Regions from separate parts of the Paenibacillus phoenicis genome, predicted to be linked through region 1. Evidence: riboswitches for the same ligand, from Rfam matches in the RefSeq annotation. Region 1 holds a riboswitch; each other region holds the start of a gene.
What was found. Region 1 has a riboswitch for thiamine pyrophosphate ahead of U9M73_RS12695 (ECF transporter S component). Riboswitches for the same ligand answer to the same signal wherever they lie in the genome.
Positions count from the first base shown of each region.

Region 2: linked by a shared signal. The riboswitch ahead of U9M73_RS20520 (ABC transporter substrate-binding protein) and the one ahead of U9M73_RS12695 (ECF transporter S component) in region 1 are both predicted to bind thiamine pyrophosphate.
Region 3: linked by a shared signal. The riboswitch ahead of tenA (thiaminase II) and the one ahead of U9M73_RS12695 (ECF transporter S component) in region 1 are both predicted to bind thiamine pyrophosphate.

Region 1 covers NZ_JAYERP010000001.1:2,693,487-2,695,749, reverse strand. The annotation lists gene asd (archaetidylserine decarboxylase) at 1-610, opposite strand, end outside; TPP riboswitch at 792-903, shown strand; gene U9M73_RS12695 (ECF transporter S component) at 1,012-1,617, shown strand; gene U9M73_RS12690 (ABC transporter ATP-binding protein) at 1,617-2,263, shown strand, end outside.
Region 2 covers NZ_JAYERP010000001.1:4,388,274-4,390,536, reverse strand. The annotation lists gene U9M73_RS20535 (CcdC family protein) at 1-141, shown strand, start outside; gene U9M73_RS20530 (cold-shock protein) at 332-553, opposite strand; gene U9M73_RS20525 (cold-shock protein) at 726-926, opposite strand; TPP riboswitch at 1,233-1,345, shown strand; gene U9M73_RS20520 (ABC transporter substrate-binding protein) at 1,531-2,263, shown strand, end outside.
Region 3 covers NZ_JAYERP010000001.1:1,629,753-1,632,015, forward strand. The annotation lists gene thiM (hydroxyethylthiazole kinase) at 1-142, opposite strand, end outside; gene tenA (thiaminase II) at 208-894, opposite strand; TPP riboswitch at 1,050-1,153, opposite strand; gene U9M73_RS07680 (hypothetical protein) at 1,384-1,686, shown strand; gene U9M73_RS07685 (hypothetical protein) at 1,800-1,922, shown strand; gene U9M73_RS07690 (alpha-mannosidase) at 1,946-2,263, opposite strand, start outside.

The DNA.
Region 1 (2,263 bases):
TGCTGCTCACGTTCATCGCGCCGACCTTCACGAGGGCGATTTCCCCATAGTCGTGGGAAATGTAAGTGATCAAGCGTTCGTTTCGGCACAACACCTTCTTCATATGGCGCATGCCAAAATCGTTCACCGGGTAGACCCGGCCTTTGATGTGCTCGCATTCCAGCTTCTTGCCCGTCACGGGTGCGTGAATCCGGTGATAATCGGTAGGACTCAGATAAAGAACAAAGGCGTAACCGTGTTTGTACAATTCTACACGAGGGGAGCCGTCCAGCAGCGCTTCCAAGGAATAATCCTGTCCTTTGACGTTCAAGATCGTGCCGGATTGCACCTCGCCCATAAACGTAATCAGCGCGTCCACTGGACTGATCATCACTCCCGGCTCCGCGTGCAGCGGGCGCATGCCCGGCTTTAATTTGCGGGTGAAGAACTCGTTTAACGTGCGATATTCCCGAAGCTCCTTCTCCGCTTCATGCAGCGGAATGCCATACGATTTTGCGAAAAAAGGGATCATTGCTCGGCTAACCCCCGAATGGGAGAACTTGCCCATCAACCGGGATAACCATTTCCGGGAGGAGAGCTCTGTCATCCATTTCATCCATGTCGCGGCCAAATCGCATCCTCCTAGTCTGTCCAGTAATGCTGCATTGGTATTGATGAATTCGTTGCCACTTCCGCTTATCTTGACACAGAATCAGGCCGAAATCAATACAGGACGGGTAACTCCTAGTTTACAGATTTGTACAAATTTAGGCTTGATGCCTGGGCGGAGTTGGTGTATGTTTATATCAATCGCATAGGGATACGGGGGCTTGAGCGAATCAGGCTGAGATAGCGGCATATTGCGCCGCGGACCGTTAATCTGATCTGGATAATGCCAGCGTAGAGAATCGATCGTCCGGGACTTTTTGTGCCTACGTGCGCCCCCGTGACCTGACCGCCGTCTGAGCTTATTCAGGCGGTTTTTTTTACGATGCGAGGATTTAAACCAAATGATCAAGAGGAGAGATGAAGATGTCGGAGGTTGTTCAAAAAAGAACGGGGCGTGGCCTCAAGCTAAGCGATGTGCTGGTGACGGTGTTGGTTTCGTTGGTGCTGGGCGTGGTGTATCACTTCTGGAGCTCGGTGTACAATTTGTTCTCCCCCCTGTTCTTCCAGGCCGATGAACTGGTGTACGGAATGTGGTTCCTGGCTGCAACGCTGGTGTTCTTGCTGATCCGCAAACCGGGGGTGGCGTTGATCGCGGAGGTCGCTGCGGCCCATGTGGAAATTTTGTTCGGCAGCGAATGGGGAGTTCAGCTGATTCTTTACAGCGTGCTGCAAGGCTTAGGGGCGGAGCTGGTGTTCGCTGCGTTCCGGTATCGGAAATTTTCCGGCTCCGTTGCTGCATTAGCCGGGATCGGAGCTGCCGTGGGTTCGGTTATCCCGGATTTCTTCTACGGATATGTGCAGGATTACGAGCCATGGCTCTTGACCGCCAAATATGCGATGCGGGCCGTCAGCTCGGCGCTGATCTGCGGGTACTTCGCTTATGCCGTCGTGAAGGCCGTAGAGGCGACAGGGGTTACGACGCTGCTGCGACCGGTTGATCCGAAAGACTATGCGGCGTTGAATGACTGATGCGGAAGGAAACGACGGCAGCTGAGGTCCGGGAGCTGCGGCTCAAGTTCCCGGGTGAAGACCGGTTTGTGTTTAAGGATTTGGATTTCTCGGTGCGGCGCGGGGAGCATGTGCTGCTGCTGGGTCCCAGCGGATGCGGCAAATCGACGCTGCTCCAGGTGCTGAGCGGCATCATTCCAGACTTGGTAGAGATTCCGATGCGCACGTCCGCGCAGCAGCTTCCCTCGTCGTGGCGCTTTCTGTTCCAGGATCCGGATACGCAGTTTTGTATGCCTTATGTGGATGAGGAGTTGGCTTTTGCCTTAGAAAATTTAGGCGTGCCGAAGCAGGATATGCCCGCGCGGATGCAGGCCGCATTGGCCAAGGTGGGCCTGGACCTGCCTGAGATCCATGTGCCGATCGATTCGCTGTCCCAAGGGATGAAGCAACGGTTGGCGCTCGCATCGGTGCTGCTTGGCGATCCGGAGGTGCTGCTGCTGGATGAGCCTTCGGCTTTGCTGGACCCGCAGGGCCGCGAGCAAATCTGGCAAGCGATCGCCAAGGTGGCCGAGGATCGCACCTTGATTATCGTGGAGCACCGGATCGAGGAGTTGACGGCACTGGGTCTCGTTGACCGCGTCGTGTTGTTTGGACCGGACGGGCAGGT
Region 2 (2,263 bases), 1.7 Mb from region 1:
CATGAGGCCGTAGAACAATACGTCTCCGTCATGCAAACCGCGGCGCTGTTCTTCCTGCTCGCTTACGGCATGATTATTCGCTGGCGGCTGTATATGCTCAAGCAATACCGGGCAATGACCGGGAATACCGCCTCCTCATGATTCACGAAACCGTTGCAGCACCTCAAACATATTAAATTTTCTATATAGATGCAATCCTTTTATGGAGATTTTATTTTTACATCACTTTCCAATCTATCACCCGGATGAATACAACAACAGCCGTACTCGCATGAAGCGAATACGGCTGTTGTTGCTCACCGCGCTCTCCGATTCCGGCAGCAGCTTTCGCCTATGCCTTCTTGGACGACGATCTTTGATCGGAGCTTGGATTGCTCAGTTGAGGGAGCATGCGCATCCCCATGACCATCTCGGACGAGCAGAGCGGACATACGGGGCTATATTCAAAGGTGAAATTGTCCCGCATCCACCCGTTGCAGTCATCGCTAGTGCAGGTCCATACCGGCGTATTTTCCTCAGGAATTTCCTCTAACGTCTTTTTACGGTAGTTCATAAATTCCCCTCCTCTTCAAGGTGAACGTTCCAACCAGGTGAATCGATGTAATTGTTGCAGCTTTATATGTACCATCAGAAGCGGACTTCTGAAAAATTAACCTCATGAATGATCTTCGCGAAGAAAAACTGCCCTTAATGCGAGCACGCATTAAGAGCAGTTCCTAACTAACTTACAGTTTTACAACGTTCTCGGCTTGCGGGCCGCGGTTGCCTTGAACCACGTTGAATTGTACGCGTTGGCCTTCGTCGAGGGTTTTGAAGCCTTCGCCGGTGATTGCGCTGAAATGAACGAATACGTCATTTCCGCCTTCCACTTCGATGAAGCCAAAACCTTTCTCAGCGTTAAACCATTTCACTGTTCCGGTTTCCATGGGGAATACCTCCTGTTTCAAGATTAACATGATTCATTTTTTTAACAGAAGTCGCTCAATAAAGGCTGACCCTTATTGAACATGCACCACTTGTATAAAAAAAATTCACACATTGAAAAAAGTTCCAGTTTTATAAAGTGACACCCTTTTCAATGCGTGAATGATATCCTCTTTCAAAACCATGATTTGAACTCATTATATCCTTTTGCCAGATAAAAAGCAAATCCCCTGGTTTTTGCAAGCTGGTCCGGAAAGACTGGACAAATCCAGTTGGCGAAAACTATAATGACAGATGTAATCTGCAGTCATATTGTTCAGGGGTGCTGGAATTGGCCGGCTGAGAGTGTATCCCTCCAAGATACTGACCCTTCAACCTGATCTGGATAATGCCAGCGTAGGGAGCCATACCATGGTGATGAACTTATTTTACATGTCATTTCCATTGCCTATTGCGTCCCGGATCCGGGACGTTTTTTTGTATCCGGAAGTTGGAAGTTACGCTTAAGGACGCACATCCAGGGTTATACCAAGAACAAGCTGCGGAAATCTACACCAACGAAGGAGAGTAGAAGTCGTGAAAGTTCAAGTACGTACCGCACTGGCCATGTTTCTCGGTTGCTTGCTGCTGATATTGTCCGCCTGCGGCGGAGCGAATGGGAACAGCGCCGGGAAGGCGAAAGCCGGAAACCCAAGCGGGCAAAATACCGAAGCCGCCGCACCAAATCAAGGTTCTAACACAGAGCTGCAAGATGTTAAAGTCGTGCTCGACTGGAGCCCGAATACGAACCACACCGGGCTTTACGTCGCCAAGGATCAAGGCTATTTCGCCGAGGAAGGGCTGAATGTGGACATCCTCCTGCCCGGTTCCGGCGGTGCTGAGGCGATGGTTGCCTCCGGAGAGGTGCCGTTTGGCGTCAGCGTGCAGGAGAACGTAACTCAAAGCCGGATCCAAGGCGTCCCGCTCGTCTCGATTGCCGCGATCATTCAGCACAATACGTCCGGCTTCGCTGCCCCCGTAGACAAGAATATTAAATCGCCTAAAGACTTCGAAGGCAAAGCCTACGGCGGCTGGGGCTCTCCGGTGGAACAAGCGGTGATCCAATCGATCATGGACCTGCAAGGCGCTGATGTCAACAAGGTGAAATTCGTTAATATCGGGGATGCCGATTATTTTACGGCAGTGAAGCGGGATATTGATTTTGCCTGGATTTTCTACGCCTGGACAGGCATTGAGGCCGAGCTGCGGGGCGAGCCGATCGACATGCTGTATGTCAAGGATTTCTCCGAGAAGCTGGACTACTACACCCCGGTACTCGTGACAAACGAGAAGACGGTCA
Region 3 (2,263 bases), 1.1 Mb from region 1:
CCATGACCGGCGACGCGCCAAGCGCGTACAAGCCGTTCGCCGTAAAATTCGTGACAACCACGTTCGTGATGTTATGAACGAGCGGTTTCGTATTTTGCACCTTTTGCAGCACTTCGGATAGCTCTTTTTCCAGCAAACTCATATAAGTTCAACCTCTCTTTCGATCATTTGGCTTTGGGCATGGATGGATAGCGAATCGGCGCGGAGTTACAGCTGAAGCACCGGCACCGCAACCGGCCAATCTTCCAACCGATACGCCATATCCCAGAAGAGATATTCGAGCTGGCAGCTCTGCAAAAAATGCTCGGTCATGCGTTGACGCTCCGCCGCATTGGCGGTTTCCGCCCATTGGTCCAACGCCCGCATGAACTTCTCTGTGACGCCTCCTGCCCGTTGACCGTAGAAAGTGATCCACTCATAGTACGGATGCTCCGGCGTCGGCTGCACTTCCTCCAACAGCTTCTTGCCAATCTCCAGATAAGTCCACGGACAAGGCAGGAGCACGGCGTATATTTCTCCCAAACTTCCTTCGTGGGCCACCGTCAGCATATGACGGATATAATGATGAGCCGAAGGGGCTAGCGGAAAGCCTTGCAAATCTTCAAATTTCACCCCGGCCACCCGGCAAAAATTGTGATGCGGATGAATCTCACTGTTTAAAATGAAATCGATCTGTTGATTGAACAACGCAATCTCCTCGCGGGTCTGGCACTTGGAAATCGCGATCCCGTAAATTCGCATGTAAGCATTCAGATACTCAAAATCTTGCTTGACGTAATGAATGAGCTGTTCTTTCTGTAACCGGCCTTCCGCAATACCTCTGACAAAGGGATGATCAAATATCGCTTGATAAATTCCGTCCGCCTTCCTACGCAACTCTTGAGAAAATCCCAACTTCTCCACCTCCACAAATTTTGGCAAGGAAATCCTCTGAGAGGACAACGGCAAACCGAGCTGCCAGAGCACGCAAAAAAGCCGCTCCGTAGAGGGAGCGGCTGGATGAACCCTAGGCATACCGATATACTCATGGCAGCCTAAGCGCATGTCACTTGGGGCCGGCTCCACTTTCCTACGCTAGTATGAACTAGATCAGGTTCAAAGGGTCCAAGATGATCTCTTGTCTCAGCCGATGACGGCGCCCCTAGTGGATTTCCTATGCAATTCAATTATTACTCTACCGGTCCCTGCCTGGATTGTCAATCCCGTCCAGATGGTGGAATAGGTGGATCGTTTGCGTCTCTTCGTCTACACCAACCCCGCGCGGTTGCATAGCATAAATAACAGGGCACTCCTAGGAATCGATTTAGGATCGATTTCGGGATCGGTTCGACCTGTTCCGCATGACAAGCAACTGGACTCCATCAAGTTAAGGAAGGTAAAGCCATGAACTCAGCCGGAAAGAACAAGTCCTCGTCTTCCAGCAAGAAGAACGGCAAAAAAGGCGGCTTCCGGCCTAAAACCCCGGAATACACCGTAGCTGCGCTGCTGCTCTCCGGCAAACTACGCGTGGATTCCGTCCAGTTATACCGAAACGCGACCATGTTCGTCTCCTTGGTTGGCGAGTACAAAACGATCAGCAGCGACGCGAACGCCGATAAACTGCTGAATTTCCTCAATGAAAACGGGGATCTCACCATCAACGACATCATTAATGCCATGAAGAAAAAAGCGGACAGTTCCTCCTAATGCTGGCGTTCGTTGTCGTAAGCCGGAGTTGCTCCAAATGCCTGTTCATTTCAGCGGACGCCAAATGGAGATTGTACGCTTTGAACTTAATTACGATTACGGGGGTTTGCCACATGGGTCAATTTGACGGCGAAGGTTTTTCCGAATGGATTGTGATCATTATTCTGGTGGTTTTATTTTTCTATGGTTCTAACGATATTGAAACGCTAACAGGCGCCCCCACTTCCGACAACTGAGGAGGCGCCCGTTTCGCCCATCTTTATTTCAACTGAAGACGAATCGTCTTGATTTCATAAGGCGTCACTGTCAGCTCAATCGTATCTGCGGAGGACAGCTCTCCGGCCGGACGTTCCATCAGGTCGGTTTCCTGCCAGGACGCCACGGGCACTCCGACGTGTAACCGGACGCGGCCCCGGCCGCCCTTATATTCATGGAAACGGACGATCACGCTATCGTCGTCTTCCGCTTTTTTCACCGCATCGATGACGACATCCGCACTGCCGCTCGTTTGGAGCAAGGAGAACGACGTAGTATGAGCCGTACCTGGTGTAGCGTATACCGGTTGATTCAGGAGCGC